Regions from separate parts of the Allorhizobium ampelinum S4 genome, predicted to be linked through region 1. Evidence: predicted binding sites of a transcription regulator. Region 1 holds the regulator's gene; each other region holds the start of a gene.
The links. The regulator LexA, encoded in region 1, represses DNA repair genes until DNA is damaged. The targets are predictions, from matches to a motif close to TGTTCNNNNTGTGTTCNG.
Positions count from the first base shown of each region.

Region 2: a site for LexA is predicted at 3,832-3,849, ahead of AVI_RS01910 (DNA recombination protein RmuC). Genes of this name have one in related genera too.
Region 3: a site for LexA is predicted at 5,607-5,624, ahead of parE (DNA topoisomerase IV subunit B). Genes of this name have one in related genera too.

Region 1 covers NC_011989.1:2,109,602-2,117,062, reverse strand. The annotation lists gene AVI_RS10080 (ComEC/Rec2 family competence protein) at 1-2,812, shown strand, start outside; gene lexA (transcriptional repressor LexA) at 2,793-3,512, opposite strand; gene AVI_RS10070 (pseudouridine-5'-phosphate glycosidase) at 3,903-4,826, opposite strand; gene AVI_RS10065 (carbohydrate kinase family protein) at 4,823-5,788, opposite strand; gene recA (recombinase RecA) at 6,035-7,123, shown strand; gene alaS (alanine--tRNA ligase) at 7,293-7,461, shown strand, end outside.
Region 2 covers NC_011989.1:394,391-401,851, reverse strand. The annotation lists gene dapD (2,3,4,5-tetrahydropyridine-2,6-dicarboxylate N-succinyltransferase) at 1-800, opposite strand, end outside; gene AVI_RS01920 (LOG family protein) at 1,067-1,945, shown strand; gene AVI_RS01915 (flagellar hook protein FlgE) at 2,195-3,430, opposite strand; gene AVI_RS01910 (DNA recombination protein RmuC) at 3,891-5,120, shown strand; gene AVI_RS01905 (ribokinase) at 5,207-6,106, shown strand; gene argB (acetylglutamate kinase) at 6,164-7,051, opposite strand; gene AVI_RS01895 (sigma-70 family RNA polymerase sigma factor) at 7,198-7,461, shown strand, end outside.
Region 3 covers NC_011989.1:1,828,248-1,835,708, reverse strand. The annotation lists gene AVI_RS08725 (CTP synthase) at 1-1,545, opposite strand, end outside; gene secG (preprotein translocase subunit SecG) at 1,662-2,048, opposite strand; gene tpiA (triose-phosphate isomerase) at 2,146-2,916, opposite strand; gene AVI_RS08710 (GGDEF domain-containing protein) at 3,277-4,473, shown strand; gene AVI_RS08705 (dienelactone hydrolase family protein) at 4,514-5,407, opposite strand; gene parE (DNA topoisomerase IV subunit B) at 5,710-7,461, shown strand, end outside.

The DNA of each region.
Region 1 (7,461 bases):
TGCTCTCCACCGGGATGCTCTGCAGGAGCTTGCCTATGGTCGGACATTTCTGTTTTTACCCGTTCTGCTTGGTCTCGGTGCGATCTGGTGGTTTACCCGTCCGCAGGACCTTCCCCGTCTGCCGATCTTCCTGACTTTTTGTGCAGCCGGAGTGGTCTGGCTGCGGGTCCGTTACCGTCATCCTGTCCTGGCCACCGTCTGCGGCATTGCAACTCTCGGTCTTGCTGGCATGTTGCTAGCCGATGTGCAAACCGCGCGTCTGGACACGATCATCATAGACAGTGCAGTGACGACCGTGGTGCGCGGCAAAGTGGTTTCGGTAGAACCAAATGCGGACGGCAATCAAAGATATGTGATTGCACTGCATCAAACGCGCTACCCTAGTCTTAAGCGTATGCCACAGCAGGTCGCGCTTCTGGCCCGCGGCAAGCATGTTCCCTTCAACCCCGGCGACTGGATTGAGGGCAGGGCGCGGCTCTCCCCGCCGTCCGGACCGGCTTTGCCGGGCTTAAACGATTTTGCCTTTGCCTCCTATTTTGCGGGCACCGGCGCGATCGGCTATTTTTACCAGCCACCCAAGCCATTTCTGCCGGGACCAGAGATAGCGCCACCGGATTTTTGGGAGCGTGCCGGAATCAAGCTGGATGAAACGACACAGGAATTGCGCAATGGCATTTCTGATCGTATCAGGGCCATCGTGCCGGGCGATGCGGGCGCGTTTGCCGTGGCGATTGTGACCGGCGAGCGGCGCGGCCTTTCGGAGGAGGCCAATAACGATCTTCGCGTTTCCGGCCTTGCCCATATCATCTCGATTTCCGGTCTGCATATGGCACTGGCCGGTGGGCTGTTCTTCGTGGGGATCCGGCGCCTCTTGAGCCTTGTCCCTGGCATGGCGGAGGCCCGCTCGATCAAGAAGACTGCCGCAGCAGGGGCGATAGCCACCACGACCGGCTATTTTCTCATTTCCGGCTACGACATTGCCGCCCAGCGCGCGTATCTGATGATGGTTATCATGCTGTCGGCGGCTTTCTTCGACCGACCTGTGCTCAGCCTGCGCAATGCCGCGCTGGCGGCTATCCTTGTGATTCTCCTCTCGCCGTCCCAGGTCATGGGACCGAGCCTGCAAATGTCCTTTGCAGCCACCTTTGCCCTGATCGCCGGATTCGACCTTTGGCGCCAACGCCCAAGAATGCCTCCCATCCTGCCGGCGATCCCGGCGCTGACAGTGCTGAAGCCGTTGATGACGCTGGTCAGCGGCATTCTGATGACCTCTGCACTTGGCGGTTTTTCCACAGCGATGTTTTCAGCGGCGCATTTCCACCGGGTCGGATTGCATGGGTTGGAGGCAAATCTCCTGGCGGCTCCCCTTATGTCGATGCTTGTCATGCCAGCGGCGATGATCGGCGTGCTGCTCATGCCGTTCGGTCTGGACCAATGGCCGATCCAGTTGATGGGGCTTGGCCTTGAGGGCGTATTGATGATTGCCAGCAAGGTCGCGAGCTGGGGTAATGGCTTCACCTTCGGCCGGTTCGAGTGGTGGTTTCTGCCGGTCTCGGCAACCGGCCTGCTGATACTGACCCTGATGAAGACGCGGCTGCGGCTGATTGGCGTGGCGATGATGCTGACGGCGTTTGGCTATGAGGCGATAAAAACCGATCCGCCACTGCCCGATCTCGCCATATCCGAAGATGGCCAACTGTTCGCTCTCTTTCGGACCGACGACCGCCATCTCTTGACCATCGCCACCAACAAGAAGCGTCCGCCGAGTTTCATTTTCAACCAATGGCGCTCAGTGCTCGACATTGCCGATCCGATTGCGCCTGAAATATTGCCCAAGCTGGCAGCTGTTGAGATCGAGACAGGCCAACAGGGCGCGGGGAAAGGCGAGGACAAGGCGCGGGAAACAACGCGGGCCGGAAAAACAAAGACGGGGGGCCAAAAAGTCAAGGGAAGAGAGCCAGTAGAGCCGCAACAGGCGATGGCGGAGATGACGACGGCAAAGGAGAAGGCCGATAAAAAACCTGATCTTTTCCATTGCCGCACCGATGCCTTTTGCCTCGCGAGGCTCAGCAATGGTTGGACCGTCAGCCTGGTGCAGAACCGCGACTACAACCAGGCCGCTTGCGCCCTGTCCGACCTGATCGTTTCGACTGAGGCCGGCCGTGATGCCGAATGTAAGGCGCCGATAGCATCCACTATTCCCTCAGAAAAAAACGAAACCACCGTTACCCGGGAGCCTGCGGAAGACGCGACTGGGGCGGACGTTGAAATTGAACGGATCATGGCCGATGGTGACATGCTGCCATCTGACAACAGCAGCCCGTCCGTTCGCTCCCAAACGATCAGCCGAACGCAAGCGGGAGACATTTCTGCAGCCAGTGTAACGACGGTACCGGGGAAGGGTGTTGCAGTGCCCACAGATAGCCAAGTGAAGGGCGGCGCCTCAAACTCAGACCAGAATTCCCCGTCCCTAATAGAAGCGGGCGAACCTCTCGCCTTCTTGCAAACCGAGAAGGCCGCTAACGCTGGACCGATGCTGTCACGTCCCCCGAAAGTCCTGACCCGTAACGATCTGCGACGGTTCGGTGCAATGGAGATCACGCTTGGTGATCCCGCCACCCGAACGCTGCATATCGTTACGGCATTTCAAAATCAGTATCGGCCCTGGACCCGCCATCGTTATTTCGACTGGCGCAGCAATCGCTATGATCGACCGAATGGTACGGCCCACGCCAATGTTCCATCTGCTGCCAGCGACGACGTCCAGTCAGGCGCTGGAGATGTCAGTGAGCTTAGTGATAGCGACGAATAAGACCGACAAGCTTGCCCTGGATTTTTACCCGGTCCGGTCCGAAAATCCGGGTCTCATAGGCCGGATTGGCAGCTTCCAGCGCGATGGACGCCCCACGGCGGCGGAAGCGTTTCAACGTGGCTTCCTCATCGTCTACCAGAGCAACGACGATATCGCCCGGATTGGCGGTGGTGGCGTTGCGGATGATCACCGTGTCGCCATCGAGAATGCCAGCTTCGATCATCGAATCGCCTTTGACCTCAAGGGCGTAATGTTCGCCGCTGCCCAGCATTTCCATCGGCACGGAAATGTCATGGGTGTTGTTCTGGATAGCGGAGATCGGCACGCCTGCCGCGATACGGCCCATGACAGGTATGGATGAGGAATTGCGTACTTCCTCGACCTGTTTGGCCGGAGCGGATGGAACTGCCTGCAACTTGCCTCGGCTGCCTTCAATGACGGATGGCGAAAATCCTGTACGTCGGGGCGGTATGCTGGAGGTCATGGCCTCTGGCAGCTTGATAACTTCCAGCGCTCGTGCACGGTTTGGCAAGCGACGGATGAAACCGCGCTCTTCCAAAGCGGTGATCAGCCGGTGAATGCCGGATTTTGAGGCGAGGTCCAGGGCATCCTTCATCTCATCGAAGGAGGGCGGCACCCCAGACTCCTTCATGCGCTCGTGTATAAACAGCAAAAGTTCCTGTTGCTTGCGAGTCAGCATTGGGACCTACCCTTTGAATTATGAAACAAATACAGAACATACGCTATCTGTTCCAGTTGTGTTCCGCAAGTCCTTCTTGCAAATTTCCTTCGATGACGCGGCGAGAGACGGCGTTGAAGAGGAGACGAACGAGAAGCATCCTTTAAATACGGGAGGCTGAGAGGCTCCTATAGAAACAGAAAGCCTTTGCTTTATTGTCCTGACGACTGTCGGTTGGGAATGGGCAGAAAGATAGAGAAAATCGATACTATCGAAGACGTGAAATTGCGGAATGAAAGTTGGTAGCAAGTTGTTTCAGTGCGGATGGCCAACGATAAATCGACAACAATAATCTGCCGCAGTGTCTGATCGGGGACATTATCACCCCCGATCCATTTTGATATCAGTGGCTTACAGCATCGCGACGGCAATTTCCGCGGCAAGACGCGCGTTGTTTTCCACCAACGCGATATTGGTGGTCAGGCTGCGGCCGTCGGTGAGGTGATAGATTGCGTCGAGCAGGAAAGGCGTGACGGCTTTGCCAGTGATTTCCTCGCGTTCAGCCGCGGCCAGCGCCCGGCCAATATAGATTTCCATCTCCTCGCGCGCGATTTCCTCTGCTTCCGGCACGGGATTGGCGATCAACATGCCGCCATCAATGCCCAATTGGTCGCGTACCTTCTGGAAATTGGCAATTGCTGCGGGGCTTTCCAGTTTAAGTGGGCTTTTCAAGCCCGATTCCCGCGACCAGAAGGCTGGAAATTCGTCGCTGTCGTAAGTCACGACAGGTACGCCACGGGTTTCCAGGACTTCCAATGTCTTGGGAATATCAAGAATAGCTTTTGCTCCGGCGCAGACGACGATGACAGGGGTGCGGGCCAGTTCTTCCAGGTCCGCTGAAATGTCAAAGCTTTCTTCTGCGCCACGATGCACGCCGCCGATGCCGCCGGTGGCAAAAACCGAGATATTGGCGCGGGCGGCAGCGATCATCGTCGCGGCTACCGTGGTAGCGCCGGTGCGGCGTTCGGCAATGGCGTAGGCGAGATCGGCACGAGAGACCTTCAGGACATCAGTCATTTGCGCCAGTTTTTGCAACTGATCTTCTTCCAGCCCGATATGCAAAACGCCTTCAATCACGGCGATGGTCGCCGGGACCGCACCACCGTCGCGAATGATTGCCTCCACGCTTTGCGCCATCTCGACATTTTTCGGATAGGGCATGCCATGGGTGATAATGGTGGATTCCAGCGCGACAATAGGCGCATTGCGCGTCTTGGCCGCAGCCACTTCGCGGGCGTATACGATGGGCAGGAGCGGAGAAATCGAACGGGTCATGATCGGGAACTCGTTTGGCGGGGAAGGGCGCGCGGCTCGCCAACAAGGTCAAGGCGCGCGGCGAGGCGATCTGCGGTGAGGTCCTCGTCTGTTGCCCTGTCAGATAGCAGGGTCAGGCCAGCCAAAGCAACACCGTGGCGCAGCGCCAGCGGCAAGGAACTGTCATTCACTCTTTGCGAAAGCACCCCCGCACAAAGCGAATCGCCAGCTCCGGTCACATCGGCCAGTGCGTCCAGTGGCGGCGGGGTCAAGGCATAGTCACCGCTTGGATCAAAGGCAACGACCGGTCCCGCACCATTGGTGACAACGCCGCCATGGAGGCCTTTGGCGCGAAGCAGATCCGGCCAATCAGAAGGGGCATCCGGTTTTGTTCCCGCCAGAACCGCTGCTTCAGCGCTGTTGAGAAACAGCATATCGAACCTATCGAGGCAGTCGGCGTATCGCACCACCTTGGCCGGTGAAATGCCGATCCCGGCCAGAGGCTTGGCAAGCTCACGCGCCATGGCCGCAATCGCCTCCAGCGTCTCTTGCGGCAGGTTGGCATCAACCAGCAAAACGCGTGTGGCTTCGAAAGATTCGCGAACGGCGCGTACTTTCAGCCGGCGTGGCGAGAACAAGCGGTAGAGCTCCATATCGGCCAAGCCGATCACCAGATTGCCGTCTTTTTCCAAAATAGCAGTGTAGCTTGGGGTGCTCCGATCCAAAAAGGTGAAGGGCCGGTCGTCGACGCCAGCCGCTTCGGCGGCGACCGCCACCCGTTGGCCAAGCGCATCGCCGCCGCGGGGGCTGATCATAGCAACATTCAATCCAAGTCGTGCCAGGGCGCGCGCCGCGTTGAAGCCACCGCCGCCCGGTTCTTCCAACCATCGCCCCGGATTGCTGGCGCCAGCAATGGTTTCCGCATCGATGCGTCCGCGCCGATCGATATGCGCGCCGCCCAGAACGAGAATGTCGAGACTCATACCTGCCAGCCTCCTGGAAACAGTGGAAATTCGAATCGCGAAGGCGTCATTCCGAAGGGTACGATGGGCTGAAAACCAACTTCTCTTAACGGCCAATGCCATGGAAACATTAAGAGAACACCCGTCAGATTAAAAAATAAACACAAAGACTTGGGCAAGACTTGCAAGAACGGAACAAACCATGTACATAGTTCGTGTCTGCTGTTTCGTTGCCTACGCGGCTTCAATAACCTAAAGGTGGTTCAAATGTCACAAAATTCTTTGCGGCTCGTAGAGGACAAAACGGTGGATAAAAGCAAGGCATTGGAAGCGGCCCTGTCGCAGATCGAGCGATCGTTCGGCAAGGGCTCGATCATGAAGCTCGGCGCGAACGAGAAAATCGTGGAGGTTGAAACCGTATCGACAGGCTCTCTCAGCCTCGATATCGCGCTCGGCATTGGTGGTCTTCCCAAAGGCCGTATCATTGAAATTTATGGACCGGAAAGCTCCGGTAAAACCACGCTTGCGCTGCAAACCATTGCCGAAGCCCAGAAAAAGGGCGGTGTTTGCGCCTTTGTCGATGCCGAGCATGCGCTGGATCCGGTTTATGCCCGCAAACTGGGTGTTGATCTCCAGAATTTGCTGATCTCACAGCCAGATACCGGTGAACAGGCACTGGAAATCACCGATACGCTGGTGCGTTCGGGGGCGATCGATGTGCTGGTGATCGACTCGGTTGCGGCCTTGACACCGAAAGCTGAAATCGAAGGCGAAATGGGCGATAGCCTGCCGGGCATGCAGGCGCGGTTGATGAGCCAGGCGCTGCGCAAGCTGACGGGCTCGATCTCGCGTTCGAACTGCATGGTCGTTTTCATCAACCAGATTCGTATGAAGATTGGCGTGATGTTCGGTTCCCCGGAAACGACGACCGGTGGTAACGCGTTGAAATTCTACGCTTCGGTTCGTCTCGATATTCGCCGTATCGGCGCGGTCAAGGACCGGGAAGAGATCGTTGGCAACCAGACCCGCGTCAAAGTGGTCAAGAACAAGATGGCGCCGCCCTTCAAGCAGGTGGAATTCGACATCATGTATGGCGAAGGCGTGTCGAAGACCGGTGAATTGGTCGATCTGGGCGTCAAGGCTGGGATTGTTGAGAAGGCCGGTGCGTGGTTTTCCTATAATAGCCAGCGCTTGGGGCAGGGCCGGGAAAATGCCAAGATCTTTCTTCGCGACAACCCAGCGGTTGCCGATGAAATCGAAACAGCACTTCGCCAGAATGCCGGTCTGATCGCCGAGCGTTTTCTTGAAAATGGCGGTCCGGACGCCAATGACAGCGTCGGTCTTGACGACGCCTGATCGATTAGGACCGCTTATCTGGCGGTTGGATCTGTTCATTGTTGCGGGCTGGGGATTTACATCTCCGGCCCTTTTCTTTCGATAGGCTGGACAGGCGTCATGGCGGACGATAAAAGCCGTTGTTTTCTGACGTCTGTCCGGCAACGGACACTTATTCCAAGGGCATCCCATGAGCGGCGTAAATGACATTCGGTCGACCTTCCTCGATTACTTCAAGACCAATGGTCATGAAGTCGTTGCGTCGAGCCCGCTCGTGCCCCGCAATGACCCGACGTTGATGTTCACCAACGCCGGCATGGTGCAATTCAAGAATGTCTTCACCGGACTGGAACACCGGC
Region 2 (7,461 bases), 1.7 Mb from region 1:
TTGACGATCACGGCGCAATAGAGGCTGGGCGCCGGCAAGCCGTTCGGCATGGTGTTGGGCGATGGCATGGAGCCTGCGACAACCACGGAATACGGCGGCACTTCACCATACATTACCTCGCCGGTGGCGCGGTCGATGATCTTGGTGGATTTGCCGATATAGACACCCATGCCGAGCACGGCGCCTTCACGAATGATGCAGCCTTCCACGACTTCGGAGCGCGCGCCGATGAAGCAATTGTCCTCGATAATGGTCGGCCCGGCCTGCATCGGCTCCAGCACCCCACCAATGCCGACGCCGCCCGACAGATGCACATGGCGGCCGATCTGGGCGCAGGAGCCTACCGTCGCCCAGGTATCGACCATGGTGCCCTCGCCGACATAAGCGCCGAGATTGACAAAGGACGGCATCAGAATGGCATTGGGGGCAATGAAAGCCGAGTGACGCACCACCGCATTGGGCACGGCGCGGAAACCGGCGGCGCGGAACTGGTTTTCACCCCAGCCTTCGAATTTGGACGGCACCTTGTCCCACCAGGTCGAAGCCCCCGGCCCGCCCTTGACGACCTCCATGTCATTGAGACGGAAGGAGAGCAGCACAGCCTTTTTCAGCCATTGATGCACGGTCCATTGGCCATCCTCTCCACGGGTGGCAACCCGTACCTTACCCTGGTCGAGCAGGGCAAGCGATTGCTCGACAGCATCGCGCACTTCGCCCTTGGTCGACAGGGTAATGGTGTCGCGATTGTCGAAAGCGGTATCGATGACGGTCTGTAAAGAGGAGAGGTCCATAGCGCTCATGAGGATTCCTTAAACTTCATTGGCTAACGTCAAGTCCCGATGCCATCGGTCCTGCGTTGATAAACTGGTGATTTCCTCTAACGCATTGGCTTGCCCTTGGGAACCGCTCAGCGTCCTTTCGGACGGATGTTTTCCAAGGCGGTGCCGCAGCTTTGATCACCACATGGATGCGAGACGTCCGTCGGCAGAAAGCGCCGCCGCCGTCATAAATCCCACTCGATTGACGGGATCATGCAGCAGTGCGGCAAGAGATGAAAGGTTCGAAGATGGCGAAGATGCGCAATGGAAAACGGCGAAAGACGGATGGCAGCTGGGCGCCGCTGAAGGACAACCAGACGGATCGGCGAAATGCCAGGATCGTTCCCCAGACGCCGCAAACGCTGTCGCCGTCCTATCGCCTCGCCTATGCCGATGACGATTTTTTGTGCCGGGAAGAATTGCGCCCGGTGCGCCTGCAACTGGAATTGCTGAAAACCGAAATGGTGCTTTCCGAACGGGGTATCAAATCCACCGTGGTGATGTTTGGCGGCGCGCGCATTCCGGCACCCGGCCAATCCGCCTGGGCGGCGCGCAACGACATACAGCGGCGCAATCTCGAAGCCGCATCGGTATTTTATGACGAGGCCCGCGCATTTGCCCGGCAATGCAGCCAATACGCGGCACGGTTCGACTATCAGGAATATGTGATCGTCACCGGCGGCGGGCCAGGCGTGATGGAAGCCGGAAATCGCGGCGCCGCCGACGTCGGTGCGCCATCGATCGGCTTGAATATCGTGCTGCCGCATGAACAGGCGCCCAATGCGTTCGTGACGCCGGACCTGTCCTTCAACTTCCACTATTTTGCCATCCGCAAGATGCATTTCCTGATGCGGGCCAAGGCAATCGTCGTCTTTCCCGGCGGTTTCGGCACGCTGGACGAGATGTTCGAGGCGGTGACGCTGATCCAGACCAAGCGTATGGCACCGATTCCGCTCATCCTGTTCGGTCGGGAATTCTGGCACAGGATCATTGATTTCGACAGCCTGGCGGAGTTTGGAACCATTGCACCCGACGATGTCAAGCTGTTGAGCTTTGTCGAAACCGCTGACGAGGCCTGGGATATCATCGCCCGGCGGTATGAAATAGAAACGGCTGAAACCGCGTGATTGTATGGGACGACCTATGCGGAAAAAAGGAAAAACCTGCCGTGCGGGCACACGGCAGGTTTTCCGGGAATCGCCATCGGAATGAGCGACGGCGATCAAGCGTGGCGCGCTGGTAAAGGAATGGGCCTTCCCTTTGCTCCCATTGCAGCGCCATGCGCCATATAGGGCGATGACGCTGTAACGCTTTATATCTGCTGCATAATCTTTCCATGCGTTCAGAGAGATGACAGCCGATAGATCTGCAATCCGTTACCGGACCATGTTGATGACGGTGTCGAGCATGTCGGCCGCCGTCTGGAACACCTTGGAGTTAGCGCTATAGGCGCGCTGAGCAGCGATCATGTCCGACAGTTCAGACGCAAGGTCGACGTTTGAACTTTCCAGCGTGCTGGATTCGATGGTGCCGAAGCTGCCTGTGCCAGCAAAGCCGACGACGACGGTACCGGAATCGGCATCCACCTTATAGGCAGTGCCGCCAACCTCCTCGAGGTTGTCAGGGCTGGCAACGGTGGCAAGCGCAATCTTGTAGGTATCTGTCGTGGTTCCGTCGGAAGATACGGTGCTGATAACGCCATCACTGCCGATCGTGTAGTCGGACGAGCTGCTGGCAGCACTGCCGTTTGCGCTACCCTCTATGCTGGTGGAGGTGGCCGTCTGGGTGATATCCGAAAAATCGAGATCAATCGTAAGGCCTGTCTCGGAATCGGTGAAGGACAGGGTGCTCGTGCTGCCGTCTTCCAACTCCCCTGCGCTATCGAAGGTCAATGTTGTCGAGCCTAGCTCACCATTATCATAGGGGAAGCTGGTTCCGTCATCATCGTCATTAGCCTCATCATTGCGGTAGATCGAAACTTCCCACTCATCGTCATCGGTCTTGGTAAAATAAATGTCGTATTGGGTTGAGGCACCTTGTTCGTCATACGTGACGATCGACGACTTCGCCGTGAAGGTGGCATCCGCCGAGTTCGAAGACGGTGTATCGCCAGAAACCACCTCTTCATCGCTTTCCAGATTGCCGCTGACTTCGCCGGTGGTCGTGGCCGATGCCGTGACCTCGCTGGTGTCGATTTTCACCGGTTCAAGACCGTCGAAACCATTGATGACAGAAGCCGGTTCGCCGTTGTCGTAGGAGTAGCCCAGCAGCGTATAGCCGGATGAGTTCACAAGGTAACCATCCTCGTCAATCTCGAAGTCACCCTGACGGGTCAGGAAAACATCACCCTCATCATCCTGCACAACGAAATATCCGTCACCGTCGATCGCCAGATCCGTCTCCGACGAGGTCGACTCGAGATCACCCGACTGGGACACTGTTTGGGTGGTCGTCGAAGTCGTTCCGCCATTCACCAAACTGGAAAACGCAGTCTCCGTGCCTTTGTAGCCGGTCGTGCTCGTATTGGAAATATTATCCCCGATGGAGGTGAGTTTATTGGACTGCGCCGTCAGCCCCGATACCGATGAGTTCATTGCAGATGCAAGAGACATATAACGGTCTTTCTGTATAATTGTTGTCGTAGCGAATTGATGTCTATAAAAACTTGTGTGAGGCTTACGGCTTTTCTATTCATTTGATTTTATTTCCATATTTTAAATCCAGCCGCAGATTCACCTGGGTTGAAACGACCTTGGAGAATGCTTGGCCATGCAGCTGCACGCCCTGCGAATCGGGGAAATGAAATGGAGACGGCAAAATGGGCGATGGCTGGCAGCCCTGCCCTCGCTTGGGGGCATCTGAAACAGGCGAAACCGCTGGCGTTAACGGGCGCGATAACGGCTTTTCGGTCTCTTCAACGCAGGCCTGACAACTCCAGCAATTTTGATTTTCGAAATATTTGATAGAATTCCTGGCGATGTCCTTGCCGAAAAACTGGTGGCACTACAGAATTTGTTCACGATTTGATCTAGCCTTCATCAACAAACCTGCTAGATTGCGCCTATGAACCAAATGCTTTCCGCCCTCAGCAGACCCGCACTGGCCTATGGTGAAAACCAGTTCAGCTTCGGCGCCGTGGCGCTGATCCTGGCCGTGATCGTGCTCGCTGCTCTCTGGCTGCGGCTCTGTTTAAAACTTCGACAAAAGGAAGATTTCGACCTCGGAGCCGCGATTGCCGCCGAGCGGCAGGCAAGCGAGGATCGACGTCTCGAGGCCTTGATGCAGGCGCAAGCCGAAATGCAGGGCCGGCTTGCCACCATGGCGGACCTGTTCGGCGCCCGGCAATCGGAGTTCAACCGCAGCATCAACGAGCGACTGGACGGCATGACCCATCGCTTGGGAAGCACGATTACCGAACAGACGAAATCCACCCATGACAATCTGCGTATCCTGCAGGAACGGCTGGCGGTTATCGATGCCGCGCAGAACAACATCCAGTCCCTGGCAAAGGATGTGGTCGGGTTGCAGGCCATTCTGTCCAACAAGCAGACGCGCGGCGCCTTCGGTCAGGCACGGATGGAAACCATTATAGCCGATGGCCTGCCGATGGGCGCCTACGCCTTCCAGGACACGCTCTCCAACGGATCAAGGCCCGATTGCACCATCCGGATGCCGAACGGTCAGCCGCCGCTGGTGATCGACGCCAAATTTCCACTCGAAGCCTGGAACGCCATCCGTGACGGGACGACGCCAGAACAGAAAAAACTCGCTGGCCAGCAGTTTCGGCGCGATATGGAGGTGCATCTCAAGGATATTGCCGAGAAATACCTGATGCACGGTGAGACACAGGACACCGCCTTCCTGTTTGTCCCATCCGAATCGATCTTTGCGGAGATCCACGAGAATTTCGAGGGGATCGTCCAGCGCGCCCATAAGCTGCGGGTGGTGATCGTTTCGCCCTCCCTGCTGATGCTGTCGATCCAGGTCATCCAGGCCGTGCTGAAGGATCAGCGGATGCGCGAACAGGCCCACCTGATCCAGGGCGAGGTCATCCATCTGATGGAGGATCTCGGGCGGCTCGACGAGCGGACCCGCAAGCTGCAAAGCCATTTCCTGGCCGCCCAGAAAGATGTCGAGATGATCCTGACCTCGACCGACAAGCTCAATCGGCGCAGTGCCAGAATAGAGGCGATGGATTTTGCCAGCGCGCCCGATCCGACGGCAAAGCCAGCACCACAAACAGATGCTAGCGTCGAGAGCCGGACCGGTCTTCTCAAGCTGCGCCTTGTTGACGAAGACTGATCCCTGCCGCAAAACAGAGCCCGAATCAGTCGGACCGGTTTCCTTCAGGCCCGCATCGTTCAAGCAGCATCGTCAGGAGTGCGCCCATGATTACCGTTTTCGGCTCCATCAACATGGATCTCATCGCGACCACCAGCCGTCTGCCCAAGCCAGGTGAGACAGTGGCCGGCAACGGCTTTGCCACGGCAGCCGGCGGCAAGGGCGCCAATCAGGCGCTTGCTGCACGCCGCGCAGGCGCCCAGGTGCGGATGGCCGGTGCGGTCGGCAAGGACGGGTTCGCCGCCCCTGCACTGGCGCTTCTGGAGGAAAGCGGAACGGATCTAGACAGCGTCAAGACCGTAGCGGAGGCAACCGGAACCGCACTCATTCTCGTCGGCGGTGACGGCGAGAACATGATTGCCGTCGTTCCAGGCGCCAATGGCAGCCTGACCAGCGCCGATGCCAGCGCCGCCATCAAGACCATGACTCGCAATGACAGTCTGGTGCTGCAATTGGAAATTCCAGCCGCAGCCGTCGAAACCGCCCTGCATGAAGCAAAGGCTGCCGGGATCCGCAGCATCCTCAATATCGCCCCACTAACCGAGGAGGCCGCGCGCCTCGGACGAATGGCCGATATCGTCATTGCCAATGAAACCGAATTCGAGCGGCTGGCTGGTGAGACCAACATGGGGGCTGCGGAACGCGAAGCCGCGCTTGTCCGCCTACATGGCGAAACCGGCCAAATCCTAATCGTGACGCTGGGCGCCGAAGGCGTCATCGCCATACGCGACGGTAAGATTGAGCGTGCATCCGGCTTGACCATCGAGCCGGTCGATACTGTCGGTGCCGGGGACACCTTCTGCGGTTATCTGGCCGCTGGTCTCGACGCGGGCTTTGCCTTCGAGGAGGCGCTGCACCGCGCTGCCGTCGCCGGGTCCCTGGCCTGCCTGAAAGCTGGTGCGCAACCCGCTATTCCGCTAGCAGAAGCCGTCACGGAAAGACTCTGATGCCGGATCGGCGCCGTGCTTGATTCAGCGCGGCGCCGAAGGCCTGACTGCATAGCTTCAAGGCACGATCAGCGTACCCGCGCCATGTTCCGTGAAGATTTCTAGCAGCACGGAATGCGCCGTCTTGCCGTTCAGGATGACAACGCCATGCACGCCGGCATTGATCGCGTCGATGCAGGTTTCCACTTTGGGGATCATGCCACCGGAAATCGTGCCATCCTTGATCAAGGCGCGGGCCTGGGCGACCGACAATTCCTTGAATAGCTCGCCATTCTTGTCCAGTACACCAGGGACATCGGTCAGAAACAGCAGGCGGTCGGCCCTGAGCGCACCGGCAATGGCACCGGCAAAGGTATCGGCATTGATATTATAGGTATGCCCGTCCCGACCGGGGGCGACGGGGGCGATGACCGGGATCATTTCGGATTTCGCCAGGAGATCGAGCAGCGTGCGATCGACCTCGACCACTTCACCGACAAAGCCAAGGTCCAGAACCCGCTCGATATGGGAATCCGGATCAATCACGGTTTTCTTGGCCTTTTCGGCAAATACCATGTTGCCGTCCTTGCCACAGAGTCCGATCGCCCATTCGCCGGTCTGGTTGATCAGCGCGACGATTTCCTTGTTGATCGATCCGGCCAGCACCATTTCAACGATTTCGACGGTTTTCTGGTCGGTGACGCGCAAGCCACCTTCGAATTTCGATTCGATCCCCATCTTGGTCAGCATTGCGCCGATCTGCGGGCCACCGCCATGCACGACAATCGGATTGACGCCGGACTGTTTCAGCAGCGCGATATCGGCGGCAAAGGCCCGGCCCAATTCTGCGTCGCCCATGGCATGGCCACCATATTTCACGACAATCGTCTTGTTTTCATAGCGCTGCATGAAGGGCAACGCCTGCGCAAGAAGGCGGGCCTGGGTTTGGCTTTCGGAGGCGCTCATTGAGGATCCCTTCGGTTGGTTCGGCGCCTTTTACCTCAAGAATACGGCAGATGGAATAATCCAGACGGCACTGTTGATCGAAATGATATGGGGAAACTGCAATGAACGCAGCTATCCCTGGACCATTACGCGAAGTGGATGCATGGATGAGCGATGAGATCGGGATATTGCTGGGGAAAATTGCGCTCAAGGACCGTATGGCCCTGTCGGAGCTCTATCGGCGCACCAGCCCGAAACTTTTTGGCATCTGCCTCCGTCTGCTGAAAGACAGGAGCGAGGCGGAAGACGCAATGCAGGAAATCTTCGTCAAAATCTGGCAGAGGGCTCAAAGCTTTGCCGCGACAGGCCATAACGCCATGGGCTGGCTTGGAACGATTGCCCGTTACCATTGCATCGACCGCCTGCGCACG
Region 3 (7,461 bases), 280 kb from region 1:
CTGCACGCCGACGAACCATGGGTGATCGGGATATTCCACCGTCTCCGGCAGAAGACCGTCAGGCGACATGCCTGCAAAGACCAGACCGCAGTCTTCCAGCCGTTGCTTGTAATCCACATTCACTTCATAGCGATGGCGGTGACGCTCGGAAATCTCGGTAGAGCCGTAAATGTCGGCAATCCGCGAATCTTTCTTCAGAGCAGCCTTATAGGCGCCAAGACGCATAGTGCCGCCAAGATTACCCGCAGCAGACCGCTTCTCAAGCTCATTGCCCTTCATCCATTCGGTCATCAAGCCGACGACCGGCTCAGATGTCTGACCAAATTCAGTCGAGGAGGCCTGTTCGATGCCTGCCAGGTGACGGGCTGCTTCCACCACGGCCATTTGCATACCAAAGCAGATGCCGAAGTAAGGAACCTTGCGTTCACGCGCAAACTGGGCGGCCAGAATCTTGCCTTCAGAGCCACGCTCACCAAAGCCGCCCGGTACCAGAATACCGTGAACTTTTTCGAGGTAAGGAGCCGGGTCTTCCTTCTCGAATACCTCGGATTCGATCCACTCAAGCTTGACCTTGACGCGGTTGGCAATACCGCCATGGTGAAGCGCTTCGATCAGCGACTTATAAGCATCCTTCAGGCCGGTATATTTGCCGACGATGGCAATGGTAACCTCGCCTTCCGGGGTGCGGATGCGGTTGGAAACCTCTTCCCAGGCATCGAGGCGTGGCTTGGGAGCCGGTTCGATGCCAAAGGCGGCCAGGACTTCATTGTCCAGCCCTTCCTTGTGGTAGGCCATGGGTACGTCATAGATATTGGCAACATCCAGCGCCTGAATAACCGCCGACGGGCGGACATTACAAAACAGCGACAGCTTGCGACGTTCCGGCTCAGGAATCTCACGATCCGCACGCACCAGCAGAATATCAGGATGAATGCCAAGGGCCTGCAATTCCTTGACGGAATGCTGGGTTGGCTTGGTCTTCAACTCGCCAGCCGCCGGAATGTAAGGCATCAGCGTCAAATGCACATAGATCGCATTGCCGCGTGGCAACTCGTTGCCCAGCTGACGAATGGCTTCCACGAAAGGCATAGCCTCGATGTCGCCTACTGTGCCGCCGATTTCGCAGATCACAAAATCGTAATCGCTATTGCCCTCAACGATGAAGTCCTTGATCTCGTTGGTGACATGCGGAATGACCTGAACCGTTGCGCCGAGATAATCGCCGCGCCGTTCCTTGTCGATAATGTTCTTGTAGATCCGTCCGGTGGTGATGTTATCGGTCTTGGTCGCCGAGCGCCCTGTGAAGCGTTCGTAGTGGCCAAGATCAAGGTCCGTCTCTGCGCCGTCGTCGGTGACGAAGACTTCACCGTGCTGAGTCGGGCTCATGGTGCCCGGGTCAACGTTGAGATAGGGGTCCAGTTTGCGCAGCCGTACACGATAACCACGTGCCTGCAACAAAGCCCCGAGTGCCGCAGCCGCTATTCCCTTACCAAGAGAGGAAACCACGCCGCCAGTGATGAATACATATCGCGCCATGGGCTTCACCGGATACCGTTTCGATTCTGATTCCGCCAGCGTTATTTTTCATGCCGACGACAATACACACAAAGAAAAACCGGCGGACTGTTTAAGTCCGCCGGAGCGAAGATGAACGAGACCGATCAGTTGCCGGTCGGAACAGCGCCGGGCTGAGCCGGTGCGGGCGTTGTCGCAGCGCCGTTAGCAGGAGCCGGAGCGGTTGCAGGGGCACCAGGCAACTGGTCAAGAATATTGCCGGAAGGGGCCTGCTGGCCAGCCGGAATACGATTGAGAATATCGGTCGGCTTTGCCTCGAACCGCGAAAGAATGCCAAGTCCGAGCGAGGTGATGAAAAACAGCGTCGCCAGGATAGCCGTTGTCCGGGTCAGGGCATTGGCCGCGCCGCGTGCCGACATGAAGCCTGAGCCGCCGCCGATCCCAAGCCCGCCGCCTTCGGACCGCTGGATCAGCACGACGCCGACAAGCGAAATCACGATTATGAGGTGAATGACGATCAGTACGGTCTGCATGGACGATCCATCCTGCCCACGTAGGGCCAAGTCAAAACAACATTCGGCGGCTCTCTACACGAGGAGCCGCCGCAAAGAAAGCCCTTTTCAACAAAGATCAGGCTGTCAAATCCGAATAGACACCGTATATGGCAAGGAAATCAGCGGCTTTCAAGCTTGCGCCACCAATCAGCGCACCATCCACATTGGCAACGCCCATCAGTTCCCGTGCATTCGACGGCTTGACGGAACCACCATAGAGGATTCGCATTTTCGCACCCTCATCGCCCAGCCTGCGCGTCAACTCGGCCCGCATGAAAGCGTGGGCCTCGGTCACGTCTGCGATAGTTGGCGTCACGCCGGTGCCGATCGCCCAGACGGGCTCATAGGCAATGACCGTATCTTCGGCGAGCGCTTCGTCCGGCACGGAACCGGAGAGCTGACGCTTGAGAATATCCAGCGTCTGCCCTGCTTTGCGCTGATCGGCTGTCTCGCCGATGCAGATGATGGCCGTCAGTCCCGCCGCATGGGCCGCAACCGCTTTGGCGCGCACCAGATGGTCGGTTTCCGCGTGATCGGTACGGCGTTCGGAATGACCGACAATCACATGGGTTCCGAAGCAATCGGCGACCATTTCCGCCGAAATATCGCCGGTATGGGCGCCAGATGCATTTTGATGGCAATCCTGCGCGCCGATCAGCAGCGGGCTGTCGTCGCAGAGCGCGGTTGCCACGTAAAGCAGGGTGGCCGGCGGGCAAATCAGACTGTCCACGGTCTCGCTGAGCGGCCCTTTCACGCCTTCGGCCATCGCCTTGATCTGATCCAGCGCGTCGCGGGTTCCGTTCATCTTCCAATTGCCCGCAACAAGCGGACGTACATCTGGTGTCATATTGATCCAACCCACCCTTATTCCATGTTCCTGTTCAGCTGGAGGTCGCTTTTTTGCGCCTCAACCGACACCCGGGAAACCATAAACAATACTCTTCCACATCTAGACACCCTATAAAAGGACGTGGCGGCAAAAAAGGCAAGTTGCAATGCAGCATGCCGTTAATTCATGCAGAGTACACTTTAACCCTGTAATTACAGGGGTAACTACAGAAAGAGATTCGGGGCCGCTGGCGGATCGGAATCGGTATTGGCAAGACTTTTAAATTGTTCCGATGTTTCTCGATAACGGCGCTTCTCCAAAGCACCGATTCGGCGTATGCGGAAAGCTTGTTTCCCCTTAGTCAACCGGAGAGCCGCAATGGCCACCGTATCTCTTGAAGCTATCGACCGGCAAATCGCCCGAGGCTTCAAGGCGTTGCGGTTCAGCCCCGCCGTAGAAGCGGAATTTCTTCAGGAATATGTCGCCAATCGGGTCAAGCTGACACCATTCTGGGCGGTAATCGGCACACTTATTTACGACGCCGTTTTCATCGGCGACGCGACGATGATGGCCGATGTGTTCGATAAACTGCTGATCGTACGCTTCGGAATATTCACGCCTTTCGCAATTATCAGCGTGCTTGCCGTAAGGCGCTGGCGCACGGCCCTTAATTACGAACTTCTGTCGCTGGGAATAGGCACGCTCAGTATTCTCCTGCCGATGTCGGTCGCAATCTACAGCCAAAGCCCGTACATGTTCGTCTATCAGAACGGCAATGTGGCTGCTTTCCTGTTTTTCGTCATTGCGCTGCGGCCACGGTTTCATATCGTGGTGATTGGCCTGACGCTGATGTGCGGCGTGCTGTTGAAAACCGCAAAACTGAACGGCTCATTCGACGATATCACTTATAGCGGGTTGGTCAGTTTCTACATCACGATCGCGATTTTCCTGGCGCTAGGCGCCTATTTTCTCGAACACGCTGATCGAATGAATTTTCTCAACAGGCTGCGTGCTGGCCTACTGCAAAAGCAGTTGGAGCATAACGCCGCCCGTGATGAGCTGAGCGGCCTGCTGAACCGTCGCTCGCTGGTACAGGTCGCGACCGACTTGTGGAAAGGCAGATCACCGGCAACACATGTTTGCGCCATCATGCTCGATATCGATGATTTCAAACTTTACAACGATGTCCACGGCCATCTGGAAGGGGATGAGTGTCTGCGCACCGTCAGCCAATGCATTCGCGACAATGCCGGTGAGAAAGGCTTCGCCTTCCGCTACGGCGGCGAGGAAATGCTCGTTTTGCTACCGAATACGGATGTCGATGCCGCCTGTGCAATAGCAGAAGCCATCCGCCGGGCAATCGAGTGCATGAACATCCCGCACTTGGGCAAAGGCAGGGGCCAGGTGACAACGGCAAGTCTGGGCGTAGCGGAGGGCCCTACGGCAACGGTTTCGTTGGAAGACCTGCTGAACCGCGCCGACGCGGCCCTTTACGAGGCAAAGCGCAGCGGGCGCAATCGTGTCTGCGTGAGCGGGGCAACGCAGCTCGGTCTGGAATTTGCCAGGGAAAATTAACCCCCTGCTTTCCAAAAATGACAAACCAAAACAGCAGATTCTAGCGAATCAGCCAGTTGAGCACGGCGCGCCAATCGGTCATGCGCACCGGTGTGCCGTGAGAACCGGTGAGAAACAACGTGAAACGGGTTGGATAGCCGGTGCGGTGCAGACGTTCGTACAGCGCAATCTGGTCGCCAGCGGCATAGACACTATCGCGGCTGCCATGGGTGAACCACATCGGAAGCTTGCGTTTGAAGGCCGCACTGGCGGTAAAATCCGGATCGCTGGCTCCGCCGAGAATGGCCATGCCGGACAGTTTCGCAACGATTCGGTCGTCACGGGTCAGGCCCCAACAGATGAAACTGCCCATGGACGCGCAGGACAACACCACTGGACGGCCGCCGGAATGGGCCGAGGCATAATCGATCAGAGCCGCGACCTGCGTTACCCCCGATTGGTCGAAGGATCGCACGGAAGGTGCGTAATAGGTGCCGCCATTGTCATTGGCGAGATTTTTCAGCCGGTTGAAATTGCCACCGAATTTGTAGTCATCGGTTCCAAGTCGGCGGTCCCCGCCCCGGCCGTGAATGAAAATCACCGTGAATGCTGCGCCGTCCGCAGGTCCGGTCCTCGTCACATCCAGCTTGCCGGCATCACCGAGATCCAGCGTCTCGTCCTTCTGCTGGTGACGCACTCCGAGCGAGACGTAGGAGGCCTTGACCCGGCGCTCAGGAATTTCGTCGCGGCCGTTGATGTCGCGCATTTCCTGATAGTCGATGGTCTGGAAATCACCCTTGTCGCGGCTTTCCAACACGGTCTGGCCGGAAAACAGCTCGTCCTTGAAAGGTTTGAGGCTAACGGCAGGCGCACTCGTTGCAGGCAAAGAGCTGGCAACCGAGCAGAGAGCGGCCAGAACCACGGGGGCGAACAAATGAACTGTGGACATCCGCATCGGGATCAGGTCTCCTTAACGGCGCAGCCTTGCCACGCCGTCACGAGAAACGCAAAAGTTTTCCTTGAAAATAGGCTGAATGGACATGGTTTGACCAAGTGCGACATAATTCTCCCGCGTCCTTGCCGCAACAGGCAATAAAGGGAATGGGCGCGAGTGGACACAATCGGTTGATTGTTGCTGAGAATATGCGCTAATCAGGAACAAACCGGAAACTGCGCTGCACGGGCCAGAGACGGACGGGCACATGCCCTATCGCGAGACAGAATTCTTCACGGTGCTCCGCTGAAGACCACAAGCAAATGACAGACAAGATCATGGACGATAACAACGACCTTTTCGCCGCCCTGCCGTCAACGCCTGCCGAGGCGGCGAAGACGCAGAAAGGTGCTGCCGATGTGACGGCTGCTGGTACGGCGCCTGTTACTGCCGCCCAACCGGAAACCCCGGCCAAGGCAGTGGCTTTCGGCTCAGCCACGCCCGCCTCCACCGGCAATCCCGACGATTATGGCGCGTCCTCCATCCGTGTTCTGGAAGGGCTGGAGCCGGTGCGGATGCGTCCCGGCATGTATATCGGCGGCACGGACGAAAAAGCCCTGCACCATCTTTTTGCCGAGGTGATCGACAATTCGATGGACGAGGCGGTGGCTGGCCATGCCAATTTCATCGATGTCCATCTGGATGCCGAAGGCTTCCTGACGGTTTCCGACAATGGTCGCGGCATTCCCGTCGAGCTGCATCCGCAGGTGCCGGGCAAATCCACCCTTGAAGTGATCATGACCAAGCTGCATGCGGGCGGCAAGTTCGACGGCAAGGCCTATGAGACCTCTGGCGGCTTGCACGGGGTCGGCGTATCCGTCGTCAATGCGCTGTCTGATCTGCTGGAAGTGGAAGTGGCACGCAATCGCAAGCTCTATCGCCAGCGTTTTTCGCGTGGCGTGCCGCTGGGCGGGCTGGAAGAATTGGGCGATGTCCATAATCGGCGTGGTACGCGGGTGCGCTTTCACCCCGATCCGCAGATCTTCGGTGATCACGCAAAATTCGATCCGGGCCGGATTTTCCGCATGGCCCGCTCCAAGGCTTATCTGTTCGGCGGCGTGGAAATCCGCTGGTCCTGCGATCCGGCAATCCTGACCACCGGCGGCGACATCCCGGATAAGGCGGTATTTCACTTCCCCGGCGGGTTGAAGGATTATCTGGCCGCGACACTCGGCAAGGAGTTTACCGTCACCCGCGAAATTTTTGCTGGCAAAACCGAAAAGACCGGCGGCCATGGCGCGATGGAATGGGCCATTACCTGGTATGGTGGCGATCCCCAGGTTCATTCCTATTGCAACACCATCCCGACGCCCGAAGGCGGCACGCACGAGGCCGGTTTGCGCATTGCACTGACCAAGGGCTTGAAGAATTATGCCGAACTGACCCAGAATAAGCGCGCCCAGCAGATCAGCACCGATGACGTGATGATTTCGGCGGTCGGCATGCTGTCGGTTTTCATCCGCGAGCCGGAATTCGTCGGCCAGACCAAGGACAAGCTGGCGACGGTAGAAGCGCAGCGTCTGGTCGAAAACGCTCTGCGCGATCCTTTCGACCATTATCTGGCCGACAATCCGAATGAAGCCGCCAAGCTGCTCGATTGGGTGATCGAGCGGGCCGAGGAACGGCTGCGGCGGCGCAAGGAAAAGGAAGTCAACCGCAAGACCGCAGTGCGCAAGCTGCGCCTGCCCGGCAAGCTGGCGGATTGCGCCCAGAACACCGCCGAAGGCGCGGAACTGTTCATCGTCGAGGGTGATTCGGCTGGCGGCTCGGCCAAACAGGCCCGCAATCGCTCCAACCAGGCCATTCTGCCCTTGCGCGGTAAGATCCTCAATGTCGGCAGCGCCAGCCGTGAAAAACTGATGGCCAACCAGCAGATCGCCGACCTGATCCAGGCGCTCGGCTGTGGCACGCGGACGAAATATCGTGATGAAGACCTGCGCTATGAGCGTATCGTCATCATGACCGATGCCGATGTGGACGGCGCCCATATCGCTTCACTGCTAATCACCTTTTTC